Regions from separate parts of the Ensifer sp. LC384 genome, predicted to be linked through region 4. Evidence: riboswitches for the same ligand, from Rfam matches in the RefSeq annotation. Region 4 holds a riboswitch; each other region holds the start of a gene.

Region 1 (4,675 bases), on a different contig from region 4:
GGGCTGAGATCGGAGATACTGTCGTAGAATTTTCTGTCCAACATGAACCACACTCCCAATAAAGGATGTTCCCTGTTTCTCGGAACGATGCTCTTAGTTTACGGCCCGCCGGAGGGTGCCAGCAGGATGACGATGACGAGACCGAAAATGGTCAAAAGTGTATTGCCGATGGCATAGGGCATGCCGTATCCCAGCGCCGGAACCTTGCTCTTGGCCGCTTCCTGAATCATGCCCAGTGCCGCCGTTGTCGTGCGCACTCCGGCGCAGGCGCCAAACAGGATCGCGGGATGAAAGCGGAAGACGTAGTGGCCGATTAGGACCGAAGCGATCATCGGCACGGACGTCGACACGATGCCCCACAGGAGCAGGGAAATGCCGACCTCCTGCAGTCCCGCGACAAAGCCCGGGCCGGCGCCGATGCCCACGACGGCAATGAAGATGTTCAAGCCCAGAGTGTTCAACAGCCAGAGCGCCGGAGACGGGATTCGGCCGAAGGCAGGGTAGGTGGTGCGAAGCCATCCGAGCACAAGGCCGGCGAGAAGCGCGCCGCCCGAGGTGGACATGCCGATCGGTATGCCGCCGATCGTCAGCGTCAGGGCGCCGATCATGGCGCCGATGAAAAGCCCCCAGCCGAGGAAGGCAATGTCGGTCGTTTCGACCGGGCGATCGGCAAAGCCGAGTGCCTTGATCGCGGCTTCGACGTGTCTCCTGGCGCCGCCGAGGGTGACGATATCGCCGCGTTCGACGGTCGTGCCGGGCAGGACCGGGATCTCGACCAGCGAGCGCATGATCTTGCGGGCATAGACGCCGCGCGCCCAATCTTCGGTGCTGACGTCGGCGAGCGTCCTGCCGGCGAGCGCCTTGCTGGTCACGTAGACGTCCACGACCTCGGCTTCGGCGTTCAGCAGTTCCTTGTCCTCGACCTCAAGCAGCTTGGTATCCAGGTTCTCGACGAGCAGGGCGCGTCTGCCGGAAAAGGCGACAACGTCGCCGGGCTGCAGCACGGTGTTGCCGTCCGCTTCGATGATCTGGCCGCCGCGCCGCAACCGTTCGACGAAGACGCGGATGCCGGGAAGCAGGTTCTTGACCGGCGTTCCGGTGAGCCCGCTCGCCTCGTCGACGCGATAGGCCCTGAGGCTGAAATCGTGGTAGGCGCGCGTGATCCCGGGTTCGCCGCTCTCGGATCCGCCGCCGAGCTTCGCCTCATATTCCTTGCAGGCGGCAGGAAGATCGATGCCGAGAAGCTTGGGGCCGAGCTGCGCCAGGATGATCGCCGAGCCGATGGTGCCCCAGATATAGGTCACCGCATAGGCAATCGGGATCTGATCGGTGTAGGTCTTGGCTTGTTCGGCGCTTAAGCCCATCGCGTTGATCTGATCGCTGGCAACGCCGATGGCCGCCGAAATCGTCTGAGAGCCTGCATACATGCCGGCGCCATAGCCGAGCGGCAGCCCGGCGATGAGCGCGCACAGATACGGGACGATCAGGCACAGCACCAATACCGATAGGGCGAAGAGGATCTGCTTGGGGCCGTCCGTGCTCAGGCCGCGAACGAATTGGGGGCCGACGCCGTAGCCGACGGCAAACAGGAACAGAAGGAACAGCGTCGACTTCAGGTCGCCGGAAACCTGGATCCCCAATTGCCCGATGACGACACCCGCCAGAAGCGTGGCGGTGACATTTCCAAGGTTGAACCCGGCGACCTTGATCGGACCGATCAGGAAACCAATGCCGAGGGCAAGAAAGACGGCCACGGGAGGATAGTTTCGAAGCGTCTCAACGAAAAAATCTATTGGGTTCACCGTCATCCCTTTCAGAAAGCTTGGTTACCACTACTCGCATCCGGGATTTACACGGACAGGTTGGATACTGCGTCGCGCGAGAACTGCTGTCGTCGACGAGCGAAATGGAGACAATGCCGGCGTGGATTGCCTTACTGAAGGACGCAATCACTTATTTTGAAAGCACATCACTGATTGTGCTTGTCTTCAAGTACGTAACAGTAACGGATGACGTTACGGGCTGTCGCTTGCGGTCATTGGAAACCGGCCGCAGGCTTCCGTGGTTCTTCGGTGCACTATGATGGGCTCCTAAAGGTCGGTGCTCGGCAAGCTCATTTTCGGCTTGCGTTATGTTATGATATTACATAACTAAATGCACATGAAGATATGCCGCATGTTGATATGCCTTGGCCGATCCGTTCCGGCGGTTGTCACCTCCGCCGAAGTGTGCGACGAAGGCTTTGATGGTGCTGCGACCGCGACAATGCGGAAGCGGCTGAAAAGGGAACACGGAACGGACGACCCGAATGGGGCCGAAACCGTGGCTGCCCCCGCAACTGTGAGCGGAAAGCGCATTCACACCATGTCACTGGCGATCAGCCGGGAAGACGTGGATGCGCGGCGACCCGCGAGCCAGGAGACCTGCCATCGAACCGATCAACCACAACGGACGGGGTGTTCCGATGGAAAAGAACTGGTTTTTGCGCGACGGCCATCCGTCATCAGACCGCTTTGCCACATTCTCTCCGGACCAATCCGGCGGAGAAGAGATATGGCCAATCCGGCATCCCGACAGCACAAGATAACGGTCTGCACCGATTGCCGTTTCACCGGCGGCCCCTGCCGGCCGGGCGCGGATCTGATCCAGCGGCTGAACCGCAGCATTGCGGCGCTCGGCGAGCCGCTCGACCAGGATTTTTCCATCGCTGGAACGGTCTGCATGGCCGCCTGCACAAGGCCTTGCACCATCGCCTTCCAGGCAACGGGAAAGGCGACCTACCTTTTCGGCGATATCGCGCCCGAGGAGGATATCGACGATCTCGTTTCCTTCGCCACGACCTATGCCGGGCGAGGCGACGGCATGACGCGGGCGGCCGAGCGGCCGCGCGGGCTCAACGGCAAGACGCTGGCGCGCATTCCGGCAGCGCTGCTGGTCTCCGAAGACATCGGCGGGCATTTCCAATGATGGCGCGGAGAGGGATGAACCGATGAGCTGCGCCGCGACAGGGGCCGGCCTTCGGGTCCGCGCCTTGGATTGGGGCCCGCGCCCGGAGCTGCGGCTGGTCCGCGAGGTCGACTTTGCCATTGCGCCCGGCAGCCGCCTTGCCATCCTCGGCCCGAACGGTGCCGGCAAGACGTCGCTGCTGCGCTGCCTCTATCGCTCGGCCCAGCCGATAGCGGGCACGATCGAGGTCGATGGCGTCGACATCTGGGCGATGACGGCGCGCGAGGCGGCCAAGATCATTGCCGTCGTGCTGCAGGAGATGCCGAGCGATTTTCCCTTCAGCGTGCGCGACGTGGTGATGATGGGGCGCATTCCCCGGCGTGAAGGCATGAGCGGTTGGACAGCGAAGGATCGCGAGACGGTGGCACATGCGCTCGAGCATCTCGATCTCACCCACCTTGCCGGACGGCAATTCTCCACGCTTTCGGGCGGCGAGAAGCAGCGGGTGCTGATCGCCCGGGCGCTCGCCCAGCAGCCGCGCATCATCATCCTGGACGAGCCGACCAACCATCTCGACATCCGCCACCAGCTCGAAATTCTCGACCTGTTGCAGACGCTGCAGCTGACGATCGTCACCACGCTGCACGACATCAACCTGGCCGCCGAATTTGCCACCGACGTGGCGATCCTGACGGAGGGCCGCATGACGGCCTTCGGCCCGCCCGAAGACGTGCTCAACCCGCAGGCGCTTTCCGCCGCCTTCGGCGTTACTGCCACTGCCCACAGCAACGCCGTTACCAGCGGCGCGCGCTTTTCCTTTTCACTCGCTCGACAGGGATCGATGTCATCATGAAGACCTTATTCGCCAGCTCCGCCCTTCTGCTCCTGACGCTTGCCGCGACGCCGGCGCTTGCCTTTCCCGTCACCGTCAAGAGCTGCAACCGCGAGGTGACCTTCGATGCCGCCCCCAAGCGGGCCGTCTCCAACGACGTCAATCTCACCGAAATGATGCTGGCCCTGAAGCTGCAGGATCGCATGGTCGGCTATACCGGCGTTTCCGGCTGGAAGACGCTGGACGAAAAGCTGCGCGAAGGCGTCAAGGCCCTGCCGGAGCTTTCGGAGAAATACCCGACCAAGGAGGTGCTGCTCAATGCCGACGCCGATTTCTACTTTGCCGGCTGGAACTACGGCATGAAGGTCGGCGGCGAGGTGACGCCGGAAACGCTCGAACCCTTCAAGATCAACGTCTATGAGCTGACCGAATCCTGCATCCACGTCATGGCCAAGGGCAAGCCGACGATGGACGACATGTTCGTCGATCTCCTCAATCTCGGCCGCATCTTCGGTGTCGAGGATCGGGCCCAGGCGCTTGTCGACGGCTATCGCGCCGATCTCGACAGGATCGTCACCGGCATTGGTGTCATCGAGCGTCCGACGCGCGTCTTCGTCTATGATTCCGGTGAGGAGAAGCCGTTTACATCGGGCCGTTTCGGCATCCCGACGGCGATGATCGAGGCGGCTGGCGGCGTCAACGTCATGGACGACGTGGAGAAAAGCTGGACCGAGATTTCCTGGGAGCCGGTGATCGACAAGAACCCCGAGGTGGTGGTGATCGTCAACTATGGCGAGGTGACCGCCGAGCAGAAGATCGCCTTCATGAAGAGCAATCCCGCCTTTAGGAACATCGATGCCGTCAAGAACGACCGCTTCGTCGTGCTCGACTATGTCG
Region 2 (4,675 bases), on a different contig from region 4:
GCGACAGCGCCGACGATTTCGGGCACATCAGGTGCCTTCAGCACGACGCCGTCGGTGCCGCGCAGACGGATGCGATCGAGCAGTTGCGCGATGTCGTACGGGCGCATGGTTTCGGCGAAGTGGAAACGGCAACGGAAGGTTGTCGGCATGAAGGTCGGCGCCTCGGCTTCGAATGCCTGCCTAACCGCCTCGGTGAAGCGTTCCGGCGCCTCCATCACGATGTCGATCGCGCGCTTCTGGCCCTGAACGTCCAATCCGGATTGCTGCTTCTCCAACTCTCGGATGGCGGCTCGCACCCGCGCTTCGGTCTGCCGGCGTACGCCAGGACGACCATTCAAGACGCGATCGACGGTCGCGGTGCTGAGCCCCGCTTGAAAGGCGATGTCCTTGACCAGAAACGGATGAGCCAACGACGATCCCTCCTGATGGTTTTTTGATGGATTTCTGCTCTATATCACGATTTTGCGGCGCCTATAGTCGGGACATCGAAAGTTTCTGAGGAGGAGCGGGATGAAGACCGACAACAATGCGCGCCAGCGCCTCGGCCGCGTGTGGCTGAGTGAGGATGCCTGCGACATCGAAGCGTTCCGGGCCGAAGTGGAGCGCCGGACAAACCTTGCGGACTATCCGCACGCGCTCGCCTGCGAGAAGAATGTGCTGATCTATGACAGCGCCAGGCTGGTTGCTGCCTGCGCCACGGCCGAGGGACGCCGCGCCGCCTTGGCCGAGATCTGCGAGGCGCTTGCGACCGGGCCCGGCGTCGCGGTGTTCAAGCGCGCTTACGCAGACACGACGGTCATCGATGCCGCCAGCGGTATTTTCGGCGCCATTATCGATGAGCAACACCGCACCAACAGCGGCGGCGGCGATCACTTCGCCAAGCCCGGTGCCAACGACCGCATCTGGAACTCGCTCGAAAAGCACTGCCTGAAAAGCCCTGAGAGCTTCGCCGCATATTACGCCAACGCCATTATAGCGCTCGTCAGCGAAGCCTGGCTTGGTCCGAACTATCAGATGACGGCACAGGTCAATCGCGTCAATCCAGGCGGCGCATCGCAGTCGGCCCATCGCGACTACCATCTGGGCTTCCAGACCTCTGATGTCATCGAGCAGTATCCGGCGCATGTGCACCGGCTATCGCCGGTGCTGACGTTACAAGGGGCGGTTGCCCATTGCGACATGCCGCTTGAGAGCGGCCCGACGCTTTTCCTTCCCTATAGCCAGACCTATGTGCCCGGCTATCTCGCGCTGAAGCGCCCGGAGTTCCGTGCCTATTTCGATGAGCATCACGTGCAGTTGCCGCTGGAAAAGGGCGATGTCGTCTTTTTCAACCCGGCGCTGTTCCATGCGGCCGGCAGCAACCGTTCGACCGATATCAAGCGCGTTGCCAACCTGCTTCAGGTGTCGTCGGCCTTCGGGCGGGCGATGGAGACTGTCGATCGCGTCAAGATGAGCGCGGCGCTCTACCCGGCGCTTGCGGCCCTGATGGCATCGGGCACGCTTTCGGCCAGTGAGGCGGCCAATGCGATTGCGTCCTGTGCCGAGGGCTATTCCTTCCCGACCAATCTCGATCGCGATCCGCCGCTGGGCGGCCTGGCGCCGAAAACCCAGGCGCAACTGATGCATGAGGCGCTTGCGGGCAAGTGGAGCGATGCGGATTTCCGAAGCGCGCTTGACGAGCAGGCACAGCGCAAACTGAGCTGAAGGACAGGCATAGATATCTCAGGTCCCCGGCGCTCTGCGGCGGGGGCCGTTTTCCCGTTTCGATGAGACATTCACTCCTGGGAGGACTTTCATGACCGAGCAATATGGCCGTCTCGACGGCAAGATCGCCATCGTCACCGGTGGTACGCAGGGGCTGGGCGCAACGATCGCCAGCCTGTTTGCGGAACGTGGCGCGCGAGGCGTCGTCATCTGCGGACGCAACGCGGCCAAGGGCGAAGCGAAGGCCGAGCAGATCCGCAAGGCAACCGGCGCGCAGGTGCATTACGTCGAGGCCGACCTAGAAAAGGTCGAGGATGCCCGCAAGGTCGTCAGTGCCTGCGACGCGACATTCGGGCGTGTCGATGCCCTGGTCAACGCGGCGGCGATTACCGATCGCGGTACCATTCTCGACACCAGCCCCGAGCTGTTCGACCGAATGTTCGCCATCAATGTCCGTGCGCCCTTCTTCCTGATGCAGGAGGCGGTCAAGGTTATGCGCCGCGAGGGCACGCAGGGAACGATCGTCAACATCGGTTCGATGTCGGCGATGGCCGGGCAGCCGTTCATCGCCGCCTATTGCTCGTCGAAGGGCGCCCTGGAGACTCTGACCAAGAACACCGCCTATGCGCTGCTGCGCAACCGCATTCGCGTCAACGGCCTCAATATCGGCTGGATGGCTTCCGAGGGCGAAGACCGCATCCAGCGCGAGTTTCACGGGGCGGCTGCCGACTGGCTCGAAAAGGCCGCCGCCAGCCAGCCCTTCGGCCGCCTCGTCGACCCAAAAGAGGTCGCGCGTGCCTGTGCTTATCTGTCGTCGGATGAATCCGGACTGATGACGGGTTCGGTCATCTGCTTCGATCAGTCGGTCTGGGGCGGCTATGACGGCTCGCCGCATCCGGTCGCGCCGCTCTGACAGCGAGCGGCACGGGCGGCGGGTCGCAAACATCGGTCGCTGCCGATTGACCTTGGGACTGCCGGGGCCGCCATCTCGGGTTTGCTTGTCTTTCCATTCCGCCTGTGTCCATATGGCACCGTCAGGTGCCCGCGATGCGGGAGAATCGGGAATCCGGTGTCACTCCGGAACGTGCCCAACGCTGTGACGGGGACGGCTGCCTCTAGGGATTTTGAGCTTACTCAAGGTCTTGCCACTGGATCCTCATGTGATCTGGGAAGGTGAGGCGGCCGGTTGATCCGAAGTCAGAAGACCGGCCTGGCAAGATGGACCGATATCCGCGCGGACGGCGGAAGGTTGTGCATTGTTGGGGATCGAACGATGCGGACTGACGCGAATGGCGGCCTTGCAGCCGCCGAGGCCTTTTCACCCGACGAGCGTGAAGCCGTCTATAGGGCGATCGAGACGCGCCGGGATGTCCGGGACCAGTTCTTGGCCGAGCCTTTGCCCGACGATGTGGTGATGCGCCTGCTGAATGCCGCGCACCGCGCGCCGTCGGTGGGTTTCATGCAGCCATGGAATTTTGTCGTCGTGCGCCGGGCAGAGACCCGCGAGCGAGTATGGCAGGCCTTTTCGCGCGCCAACGATGAAGCTGCACTGATGTTTGACGGTGATCGCCAAGCGAAATACCGCTCGCTGAAACTGGAGGGGATCCGCAAGGCACCGCTCAGCATCTGCGTCACCTGCGACCGCACGCGCGGCGGGGCGGTCGTTCTTGGGCGCACCCACAATCCGCAGATGGATGTTTATTCCACCGTCTGTGCCGTGCAAAATCTGTGGCTCGCCGCGCGCGCCGAAGGCGTCGGCGTCGGCTGGGTCAGCATCTTTCACGAAAGTGAGATCAAGGCGATACTCGGCATTCCCGATCACATCGAGATTGTCGCCTGGCTTTGCCTTGGCTTCGTCGACCACCTCTACCAGGAGCCTGAACTTGCGGTGAAGGGTTGGCGCCAGCGGCTGCCGCTGGAGGAACTGGTATTCGAGGAAGGTTGGGGAACGCGACGCGGTGCGGAGTCCGGCACGCTGATCAGTTGTTCTGGACCGGCTGGTAGCCCGGACCCTTCGGATGGCGTAGATCGATCGACGTTTCCTCCTGGGGAAGGAACGTCGGGCCGATGATCCGCACCTTGCTCTTGGCGGGATCGTAGGGGCGCTCTTCCGTAGCCGCTTTGGCGGCAGCGGCTGCCGCTTCCTTCTTGCCTTCGATGACCATGATCGACGATTCGCTGCTGCCGGTATTGCCGCCGCCAGCCTTGGGCGTTGTGGCCGCCGTCTTTGGAATTCGGCAGCTGCAAACTCCGGGCTTGCCGACGCCACGCGTGCGATAGGCGAAAGCGTTCGGCAGTTCCGTATAGGGGCGCCCCGTCGAGGCGGAGACCATCTGGTCGCTCTCTTCGGTTGCAAGCTCGTGGAAGAAGAGTTCAGTTTCCGCGTCCGGGCAACGGGCGCGGCAGGCCTGCTCGTCGCGGGCGAAATCCGCCGGGCTCGCCTCGGACGAGATCGGGAAGAAGGCGCCGTCACAGGTGCGTACGCACATGGTGCGAAGCGTGCCGGAATAGACGCCGCTTTCCGGCGGGTAGGTGCCTGCTTCGTGGTCCCGTAGCATCGGGCCGTAGGATTCGTCCGGCGGCAGATCGCGCAGGATGTTGCGATGCGTTTCCGGCTCATCCGGGTCGGCGCTGGCGAACTCCTCGCGATCGCCGTAACAACCGTTGATTTCGAGCGCGGCCAGGATGCGTCGTCGCGTATCGTCGCCATCGCCTGACATGAGCTGCTGGCGCTCTGACTTGAGGATGCGCAGATTGTCTTCCATCTCGGCGATCAGGCTGTTGATGTCGGCGCAGATATTCGGGTCGCCGCCGTTGAAGACGACGACGCTGCCCGTGCCGCAGCCGGCGCGTCGGCGGTCGTTGCGCGCCCGGCGCAACTCGATGTTCTGCCTGGAAATCGCGCTCGCATAGTCGCGCGTGTCGGCCGTTGTCGCGATGGCGGCGGGGAATTCGGCAAGCCGGGTGTTCA
Region 3 (4,675 bases), on a different contig from region 4:
ACGAACAGCGGCAGCACGCGCATGCCTTCTGCGGCAAGCGCATCGATCAGCGCCTCGACCGGCCGCGTCTCGCCGCTCTGAACGAGGGCACGGTAAAAGCAGATCGCGACGGTCGGGGGTTCGAATCCCTCCTCCGCTACCACGCCCCCTTGAACGCACCCCAGCCATTCCCGGACGCCGATGACGCCCGCACCCGGCCACCAGATACCGGCCTTTAGGAGCGGCTTTGCCGGTTGTGGCTTCTCTGCGCCCGAGATCAGCGCCTCGGCATAGTCGAGGAACAACCCGGCATTGTCGGCGCCGCCCTCGGTGAAATAGGCCCAGAGGCGCTGCCGGTCGTCGGGCTCGACGGTCGAAAACGGCTCGAGGCCAGGGTCCGGCTTGTCGTCGCCGGGCAGCACCGCGATCTGGAAACGGTGGGTGACGGCGGCGGCATGCAATGCTTCCAGCACATAACGGAAATAGCTGGCGCCACCGAGCGGCCTGACCACGATGAGCTTCGCATGCCTTGCCGTGCGTTCGACATAGGTGTCGACCGACATCGGATGCATCAGGTTCATCAGGCTGGCGATGCGCAGGCCCCGATCTCCGTCGCGCCGGCCATGGGCCGCTGCGATCGACGAAAGCTCGGTGTCGGCGGCCGACAGGAAAAGGATGTCCGCCGGCGTTTGCCCCAGGTCGATCGCCTCGTTGCCGTCGGCGATCGTTCCTTTCTGGGCGAGAAGCAGATGCATTGTTCTGTCCGTTCAAGCAATTCCAGGAAACGTGTGAAACGCTTTCCTGGAATTGCGTTGCTTCAAAGAGTTAGGCGAGCGCGGTGATGGCGGCGCGCACCGCTGCTTCGTCCATATCGTGCAGGCCGATGACGACGAGGCGCGTGCCGCGCTTTTCGCCGGTCGCCCAGGCACGGTCGTAATACTGGTCGATACGCGCGCCAACGGCCTGGATCAGGAGCCGCATCGGCTTGCCGGGCACATCGGCAAAGCCCTTCAGGCGCAGCACGTCATGCTCGGCGATCACGCCCTTGAGGCGATCGATGAAGGCTGCCGGATCGGCGATCGCGCCGAGCTCGACGACGAAGCTGTCGAACTCATCGTGGTCATGCTCCTCGCCGGCCTCATGCTCCATCTCGTGGTGAGACTTGCGGTTGGCGATATCGCTTTCCGTGCCGACACCGAGGCCGAGCAGGATGGCAACGGCCACTTCGCCGTTCTTCGCCTCGATCATCGTTGGCTTGCGGCTGGTGCGCGAAGACACCTCGTCGCGCACGGCTTTGAGGCCGGATGCGTCGATCAGATCGGTCTTGTTGAGCACGATCAGATCGGCAGCGGTCAGCTGGTCCTCGAACAGTTCCTCGATCGGACTTTCGTGGTCGAGATTGTCGTCCTCGACGCGCAGCGCATCGACCTTGTCGTGGTCATCGGCAAAGCGCCCGGCGGCAACTGCGGCGCTGTCGACCACGGTGACGACGCCATCGACGGTCACTTCGCTGCGAATGTCCGGCCAGTTGAAGGCGGCGATCAGCGGTTGCGGCAGCGCCAGACCCGAGGTTTCGATGATGATGTGATCCGGACGCTTTTCGCGCTCGAGCAGCTTGGTCATGGTCGGGATGAAATCATCGGCAACCGTGCAGCAGATGCAGCCATTGGTGAGCTCGATGATGTCGTCCTCCGAGCAGGCCTCCGCGCCGCAGCCCTTCAGCACGTCGCCGTCAACGCCGAGATCGCCGAACTCGTTGATGATCAGCGCGATGCGCTTGCCGTCAGCGTTCTGCAGCAGGTTGCGGATCATCGTCGTCTTGCCGGCGCCAAGGAAGCCGGTGATGACGGTCGCCGGGATCTTGCCCTGGTTGGCTCTCGCAGTGGTCATGGATCAACCCTTCATTTTCAGCGGCAAACCGGCCGCGACAAAGTAAACTTCCGCAGATTTCTCCGCAACGATCTGGTGAAGCCGGCCGGCATGGTCGCGGAAGTCGCGGGCCATGCGGTTCTCGGGCACGATGCCGAGGCCGACTTCGTTGGAAACAAGGATCAGGCGCGCCCGCGCCTCAGGCAGAAAGGCGGCCAGGGCGGCGAACTCCGCCGCCATGTCGCGTCCTTCCATCATCAGGTTGGTAACCCACAGCGTCAGGCAGTCGACGAGAACCACGCGGTTTCCGTCATCGATGCGTGTCAGCAGCGAAACGAGATCGAGCGGCTCCTCATGCGTCGTCCAGCCATCGCCGCGCCTTGCCCGGTGATGGTCGATGCGCTCGCGCATCTCGTCGTCCCAGGCACGGCCGGTCGCGACATAGTGCATGTTTAGCCCCGAGGCTTCGACGAGCCTTTCGGAAAAGCTGGATTTGCCGGAACGGGCGCCGCCGAGGACGAGAACCGGCCCGGCACTGGAATTGCTCATGTGCGTTGCGGCCTCATGTGCTTGGTAGCGAATTCGTGCGGCAACAGGATTTCACCGCGCCTAAGGCGCGTTCGGGAAACGATCTATGAGCCAAGACAACCTCCGTGATGGCGTGGGAAGCGGGCTTCCCTTCGGGCGGAATGCCCCTGTCGGACGGCAGGTCTCCTGGCTCACGGCGTCACGGGTCCACTGCATCGTGCCCCGTTATGACGCGAACACCGATGCCTGGGCCCGAACGGCCCGCCTCACCTTCCCGGCGCTTTCCGGTGCCACAGCGAACCTTTGCGCGTCGTCTCCGACGCGCGGCGCTGTGGGCGGTTTCGTGAAAGGCGGACGATTCGTAGAAGAAGAGGCGTCCAACCCGGCTGATCACGAAGCCACGCCAGTGGCTTTTCCGACTGATTTCCAAACCACCTGCGATTGCCCCATGCAATCGAACGGAAGCCGGCCTTCAGCCCGATGGCGAACCCTGACCGTTCTACAGTCGCGGGGTCGGCTGCGATAAGGATGCCCGATTTGGGTCCATCCGTCACATTCCCAATTATTCCCCCGCATCGCCACGATCCGGGGAAACCATCCAACATCCGATGATTAGGAAGCGGGCGCACCAAAGTCAATCGACGCGTGCGACACGCCACCCATCGAGATGCGGCACGCGACAATTCGCCAGCATTCAGTCGCACATGCCACCAATCAAGGCCGGGGCGCAAAGACACCCTGGCTCCGAATGCGGTCGCGAAAGTTGTGCGGGCGCGGAGAGGTTTCCCGCGATACGAACTCGATCTCAGGAAACGGAGGATATTCCGCAGCAAATGAAGTATATTTTAGCAATACAAGATATTTCGACAAAGTAATCGACAAAGCGACTTCGTTTATCCGGAAGGCAAATGGAACGCAGGCTTGCTGCCGTGATGATTGCCGACGTTTCCGGCTATGGGCTACTCAGCCAAGCCGACGAGGAGGGCACTTGCGCGCGCTTTCAGGCCGATCTGCACGAACTGTTCGAACAAAGGATTGCCGCGCATCGCGGGCGGTTGATCAAGACCATGGGCGACGGCTTGCTGGTCGAGTTCCACAGTGTCGTCGAGGCGGTCCGCTGTGCGGTGGAGGTGCAGCGGGCGAAGTCCGAGAGCCGCGGCGTCGATGAGCGCCGGCTGGAATTCCGTATCGGCATCAATCTCGGCGACGTTATCGTTGAGGGCGACGACATCCAAGGCGATGGCGTCATCATCGCCGAGCGGCTGCAGAGCCTGGCCGAACCCGGCGGAATAGTCATCTCCGGCACCGCTTACGACCAAGTTGAGAAGCACCTGGACGTCGGCTTCGTCTTTCTCGGCGAACAGCGCCTGAAGCATATCGAAAAGCCGGTGCGGACCTACCGCCTCTGGCTGGGCGAAGCTCGCCCCAGCGGTGCAACCGTCACGGGACGCCGCATAAGACGCTGGGCAACGCTCGTAACGCTTGCTGTGGTGCTCGGCGTCGCTGGCGGTGTGGCTTGGTGGCGGTCGTGGGAGCCGGCCATGGAAGCAGCCTCGAGCCAACGCTCGGACCTGAGCCCGCCGGATAAGCCGTCGATCGCAGTGCTCCCGTTTGCTAATGTGAGCGATGATCCCAAGCAGGAATATTTCGCCGACGGCATGACCGACGGCCTCGTTACCGAGCTGGCCCAGGTGTCCGGTTTGTTTGTCATCGCGCGCAACTCGACCTTCACCTACAAGGGTAAGGCGGTGACGCCCAGGCAGGTGTCCGAGGAACTCGGTGTCAGATATGTCCTCGAAGGCAGTGTGCAGCGCGCCGGAGAACAACTCCGCATCAATGCCCAGCTCATCGACTCACTCAGCGGAGGACACGTTTGGGCCGGAAAGTTCGACGGTTCACTCGCCGATGTCTTTGCGCTGCAAGACGAAGTGACGCGCGGGATTGCGGATGCTCTTGCACTTCGGCTGAATCCCGACGAGCAGATGGCCTTTGGGCGCAAGGAAACGACGGTCCCGGCGGCGTTCGATGCGTTCCTGCGCGGCTGGGAGCATCACCGACGCACGACTCCCGAAGACTTCGCAAAGGCGGTGCCCTATTTCGAGCAGGCGATTGCGCTCGATCCTGCGTATGGTCGCGCTTACGCAGCGGCGGCCATGGTCTACGCACGCATCTACCTGTGGCGTTGGCATTATCGTTTGGGCATCTCGCGGTTCGAAGCGCGAGCCAAGGCGACGCAGTATCTCCGGACCGCGCCGAAGCAAAAAACGGCGCTGGCCTATCAGGCGGCCGGTGTCCTGTC
Region 4 (4,675 bases):
GAAAAGAGGAAACACGTCATTGCCCGACCAGTCACCGTTGCCGCTGCGCACCACGAGATCGATCGCATCGCGCTTGAAGTCGATCAGCTCCGTGGACATGTGCACGCGAATGCTGATGTTTGGATGGGCTGTCTGAAACGAGGCGAGCCTGGAACCAAGCCAACTTGAGACGACGGTCGGAAGCACCGAGATGTGCAGGTGATGTTCGGTCTTGTCGGCAATCTCGGAGAAGGCCGTACCCAACAGGTCGAGCGCCTCGGTCACCTTCGGCGCAAGCTGCCGTCCGGCAGCCGTCAACCGCACTTCCCGCGGCAGACGGACAAAGAGCGGCGTGCCGGTGCGATCCTCCAGCAGGCGGATCTGGTAGCTGACGGCGGCTTGCGTCATGCCGAGCTCCTGCGCCGCGCGGGTGAAACTCAGGTGCCTGGCTGCGGCCTCAAAGGCGCGCACCGCACTCATGGGGGGAATCTTGCTCATGCGCTGAGATAAGCATTCTTTATGGCAGCATGCGAGAAATCGCTTTGCGCGAAACCATCAAAATCTTCAATTTTCTCGCGAACAAATCACCGCAGAAATGAAGGGGTTAGCAATGCTTAGCGCACTGCGATTGATCATCCGCCATGTCCTGAGCGCGGCCAGGAATGCTGCCGACGCCACGACAACCATCGATGCATTCAGCGAGTTCCAGCTGAGAGATATCGGTCTCACGCGCGACAATGAGGGTATCCGGGCACGTGCCGGCGACATTGCCGTTCCCTGGCAGCGCGCACCGGGTTCTGATCCGGGCAGCGCGTCCTCGTCTCGCGGACCAGATCACGACGTCGCGCCGCATCCCGCCGCCTCAAGCCTCGCAGGCTTACGGGAGAAGCAAAATACAGACATAAGCACTTCCTTGTGCGATTGATCTTGCCGCTTTTGCGGCGGCACTGTCGAAGACGATTATGCCTGCAACCTATTTCGGCCCAATCGGCGACAACATACCGACGGCGCGGCCGGCCGCCTGGCTGCATGTCGATCTGGTGCGGGCGCCGTCGTTTACTCGCCGTTATCCACACCCGAGAAAATATTGTCCACGCTGACGGACTGCTGCGGCATCGAACCTATTGACGCGATTTTCACAACATATACTATATCTAGTGTTCGAGGTTCTTCCGATTCGCAAGGATTGGGAGCGAAGATGGGAATACGGTGCGTCGTAGCGATCTCGCTTGGCTAAGCCGTGGCTGCCCCCGCAACTGTAAACGGCGAGCGACTGTCCAGCATTCGGCCACTGAAGCATGAAGCTTCGGGAAGGCCAGGACAGAAGCACCGACCCGTGAGCCAGGAGACCTGCCTCGATCGATAAACGTCCACGGGCGGGGTGTCCGGAGGGGTCAGAGGTGTAATTGAGGCAGGATGAACCCTGCCTGATTGTCTCGACGTCTCCCCGGAAGCGCCGTCTTCAACTTCGGGGTGACGTCATGTCCGCGTCATCGAATTCCTGTCATTCGCCAATGAAGAGGCGCGGGAACCCGCGCATCTGACAAAGAACTGCGCTGCTCGTTTCGATCCGAGCAGGCCGCAATCATGCCAGCCCCAGCATTTCGCCGGATCGCTTCTGCGTATCCGCATGCCTTTTCATGCCCAGCTCCAGCCGACCAAACGAGGAAGAAATGAACGTCACCGTCTACAGCAAGCCCGCCTGCGTCCAGTGCACCGCAACCTATCGCGCGCTTGACCGTCAGGGCGTCAACTACGAGGTGATCGACATCTCGATCGATGAGGACGCGCTCGAGACGGTCAAGGGCCTTGGCTACATGCAGCTTCCCGTCGTCGTCGCCGGTCCGGACCATTGGGCCGGCTTCCGCCCCGACAAGATCAGCACGCTTTCCTAAAGCGAGGCGCGTCGCGATGGGGCTGATCGTCTATTTTTCCAGCCGTTCGGAAAACACCCATCGCTTCGTCGGCAAGCTTGGCCTGCGTGCCAGACGCATTCCCGTCAGCACGGCCAATGCGCCGCTCGACGTCAGGGAATCCTATGTGCTCGTCGTGCCGACCTATTGCGGCGACGACGGCAGGGGGGCCGTGCCCAAACAGGTGATCCGCTTCCTCAACGATGCGGACAATCGCTCCCACATCCGCGGCGTGATTGCCGCGGGCAACTGCAATTTCGGCGCGACCTACGGGATCGCCGGCGACGTGATCGCGGCCAAGTGCCAGGTGCCCTATCTCTACCGGTTCGAACTCTTGGGCACCGATGAGGACGTCGCCAATGTCAAAAACGGGATGGAACGATTTTGGACGTCTCAACACTCGAACGCCCCTTGAAGGCGACGGAAGCGGCGCTCGATTACCACGCGCTGAACGCGATGCTGAACCTCTACGACGAGGACGGCAGGATACAGCTCGACAAGGACCGGCTGGCGGCAAAGCAGTACTTCCTGCAGCACGTCAACCAGAACACCGTGTTCTTCCATAACCTGCGCGAAAAACTCGACTACCTCGTGGTCGAAGGCTACTACGAGCAGGAGGTTCTCGATCAGTATTCGTTCAACTTCGTGCGCGACCTGTTCGATCACGCCTATGCCAGGAAGTTCCGTTTCCCGACCTTCCTCGGCGCCTTCAAATATTACACCAGCTACACGCTGAAGACCTTCGACGGAAAGCGCTATCTCGAGCGCTACGAAGACCGCATCTGCATGGTGGCGCTGACGCTGGCGCGTGGCGACGAGGCCTTAGCGCGCGACATGGTCGACGAGATCATTTCCGGCCGCTTCCAGCCGGCGACCCCGACCTTCCTCAATGCCGGCAAGAAGCAGCGCGGCGAGCTCGTCTCCTGCTTTCTGCTGAGGGTCGAGGACAACATGGAGTCGATCGCGCGCGGCATCAATTCGGCGCTGCAGCTGTCGAAGCGCGGCGGCGGCGTGGCGCTGTCGCTCACCAACATCCGCGAGGCGGGTGCGCCGATCAAGCAGATCGAGAACCAGTCGTCGGGCATCATTCCAGTGATGAAGCTGCTGGAGGATAGTTTCTCCTATGCCAACCAGCTCGGCGCCCGCCAGGGAGCGGGTGCCGTCTACCTCAACGCCCACCACCCCGACATCATGCGCTTCCTCGACACCAAGCGGGAGAATGCCGACGAAAAGATCCGCATCAAGACGCTGTCGCTCGGCGTCGTCGTTCCCGATATCACCTTCGAACTCGCCAGGAACAACGGGGATATGTACCTGTTCTCGCCCTATGACGTGGAGCGCGTCTATGGCGTTGCCTTCACCGACATCTCGGTCACCGAAAAATACCGGGAAATGGTCGCCGACAGCCGCATCCGCAAGAGGAAGATCAGGGCACGCGAGTTCTTCCAGGTGCTGGCCGAGATCCAGTTCGAGTCGGGCTATCCCTACATCATGTTCGAAGACACGGTGAACCGCGCCAACCCGATCGCCGGCCGCATCACCATGAGCAACCTGTGCTCGGAAATCCTGCAGGTCAGCGAAGCCAGCACCTACAACGACGACCTGTCCTACAAGCACATAGGCAAGGACATTTCCTGCAACCTCGGCTCGCTGAACATCGCCGCGGCGATGGACAGCGCCGATTTCGGCAAGACGATCGAGACCTCGATCCGCGCGCTGACGGCGGTGTCCGACATGAGCCACATCGCCGCGGTCCCCTCTATCGAGAAGGGCAATGACGACAGCCACGCGATCGGCCTCGGCCAGATGAACCTGCATGGCTATCTCGCCCGGGAACGTATCTTCTACGGCTCGGAAGAAGGCATCGATTTCACCAATATCTACTTCTACACTGTGACCTACCACGCGCTGCGCGCTTCGAACCGCATCGCGATCGAACGCGGCGAGAGCTTCAAGGGCTTTGAAAACTCGAAATATGCTTCTGGCGAATATTTCGACAAGTACACCGAACAGGAATGGAAGCCGGCAACCGAGCGGGTGCGCGAACTGTTTGAAACCGCCGGTGTCCACATTCCGACGCAGGAGGACTGGCTGGAACTCAAGCAGGCCGTGACGACCTCGGGCCTCTATAATCAGAACCTTCAGGCCGTGCCGCCGACCGGCTCGATCTCCTACATCAACCACTCGACATCCTCGATCCATCCGATCGTCTCGAAGATCGAGATCCGCAAGGAAGGCAAGATCGGCCGCGTCTATTACCCGGCCCCTTATCTCACCAACGACAACCTCGAATATTACCAGGACGCCTACGAGATCGGCCCTGACAAGATCATCGACACCTATGCCGCCGCGACCCAGCACGTCGACCAGGGCCTGTCGCTGACCCTGTTCTTCCGCAATACGGCCACGACCCGCGACATCAACCGCGCGCAGATCAACGCGTGGAAAAAGGGCATCAAGACCATCTACTACGTCCGCCTCCGCCAGATGGCGCTCTCCGGCACCGAGGTGCAGGGCTGCGTCTCGTGCACGCTCTGACATCCGGGAAAACGATAATGAACGTTCAACTCAAGGCGAAAGCCGCCAAACGCCCGGGCCTGGTCCGTGCCATCAACTGGAACCGGATCGAAGACGACAAGGATCTCGAGGTCTGGAACCGCCTCACCGGCAATTTCTGGCTGCCGGAGAAAGTGCCGCTCTCCAACGACATTCCGTCCTGGGAGACCCTCAAGGCGGAAGAGCAGAAGCTGACGATCCGTGTGTTCACCGGTTTGACGCTGCTC

Evidence for each region. Region 4 has a riboswitch for cobalamin ahead of nrdH (glutaredoxin-like protein NrdH). Riboswitches for the same ligand answer to the same signal wherever they lie in the genome.
Region 1: another riboswitch for cobalamin. It lies ahead of BC363_RS11655 (DUF1636 domain-containing protein); the one in region 4 lies ahead of nrdH (glutaredoxin-like protein NrdH).
Region 2: another riboswitch for cobalamin. It lies ahead of bluB (5,6-dimethylbenzimidazole synthase); the one in region 4 lies ahead of nrdH (glutaredoxin-like protein NrdH).
Region 3: another riboswitch for cobalamin. It lies ahead of cobU (bifunctional adenosylcobinamide kinase/adenosylcobinamide-phosphate guanylyltransferase); the one in region 4 lies ahead of nrdH (glutaredoxin-like protein NrdH).

Annotation. Positions count from the first base shown of each region.
Region 1 is NZ_MBST01000011.1:99,978-104,652, reverse strand. Features, by position in the region: gene BC363_RS11665 (bifunctional aspartate transaminase/aspartate 4-decarboxylase) at 1-44, opposite strand, end outside; gene aspT (aspartate-alanine antiporter) at 99-1,808, opposite strand; cobalamin riboswitch at 2,230-2,446, shown strand; gene BC363_RS11655 (DUF1636 domain-containing protein) at 2,554-2,967, shown strand; gene BC363_RS11650 (ABC transporter ATP-binding protein) at 2,990-3,799, shown strand; gene BC363_RS11645 (ABC transporter substrate-binding protein) at 3,796-4,675, shown strand, end outside.
Region 2 is NZ_MBST01000045.1:123,132-127,806, forward strand. Features, by position in the region: gene BC363_RS25845 (LacI family DNA-binding transcriptional regulator) at 1-410, opposite strand, end outside; gene BC363_RS25850 (phytanoyl-CoA dioxygenase family protein) at 511-1,704, shown strand; gene BC363_RS25855 (SDR family oxidoreductase) at 1,796-2,617, shown strand; cobalamin riboswitch at 2,724-2,933, shown strand; gene bluB (5,6-dimethylbenzimidazole synthase) at 2,978-3,775, shown strand; gene BC363_RS25865 (DUF2865 domain-containing protein) at 3,684-4,675, opposite strand, start outside.
Region 3 is NZ_MBST01000011.1:33,998-38,672, forward strand. Features, by position in the region: gene cobN (cobaltochelatase subunit CobN) at 1-734, opposite strand, end outside; gene cobW (cobalamin biosynthesis protein CobW) at 805-1,869, opposite strand; gene cobU (bifunctional adenosylcobinamide kinase/adenosylcobinamide-phosphate guanylyltransferase) at 1,873-2,397, opposite strand; cobalamin riboswitch at 2,535-2,990, opposite strand; gene BC363_RS11360 (adenylate/guanylate cyclase domain-containing protein) at 3,285-4,675, shown strand, end outside.
Region 4 is NZ_MBST01000002.1:181,373-186,047, reverse strand. Features, by position in the region: gene BC363_RS04055 (LysR substrate-binding domain-containing protein) at 1-459, opposite strand, end outside; cobalamin riboswitch at 1,127-1,352, shown strand; gene nrdH (glutaredoxin-like protein NrdH) at 1,653-1,874, shown strand; gene nrdI (class Ib ribonucleoside-diphosphate reductase assembly flavoprotein NrdI) at 1,891-2,307, shown strand; gene nrdE (class 1b ribonucleoside-diphosphate reductase subunit alpha) at 2,277-4,430, shown strand; gene nrdF (class 1b ribonucleoside-diphosphate reductase subunit beta) at 4,448-4,675, shown strand, end outside.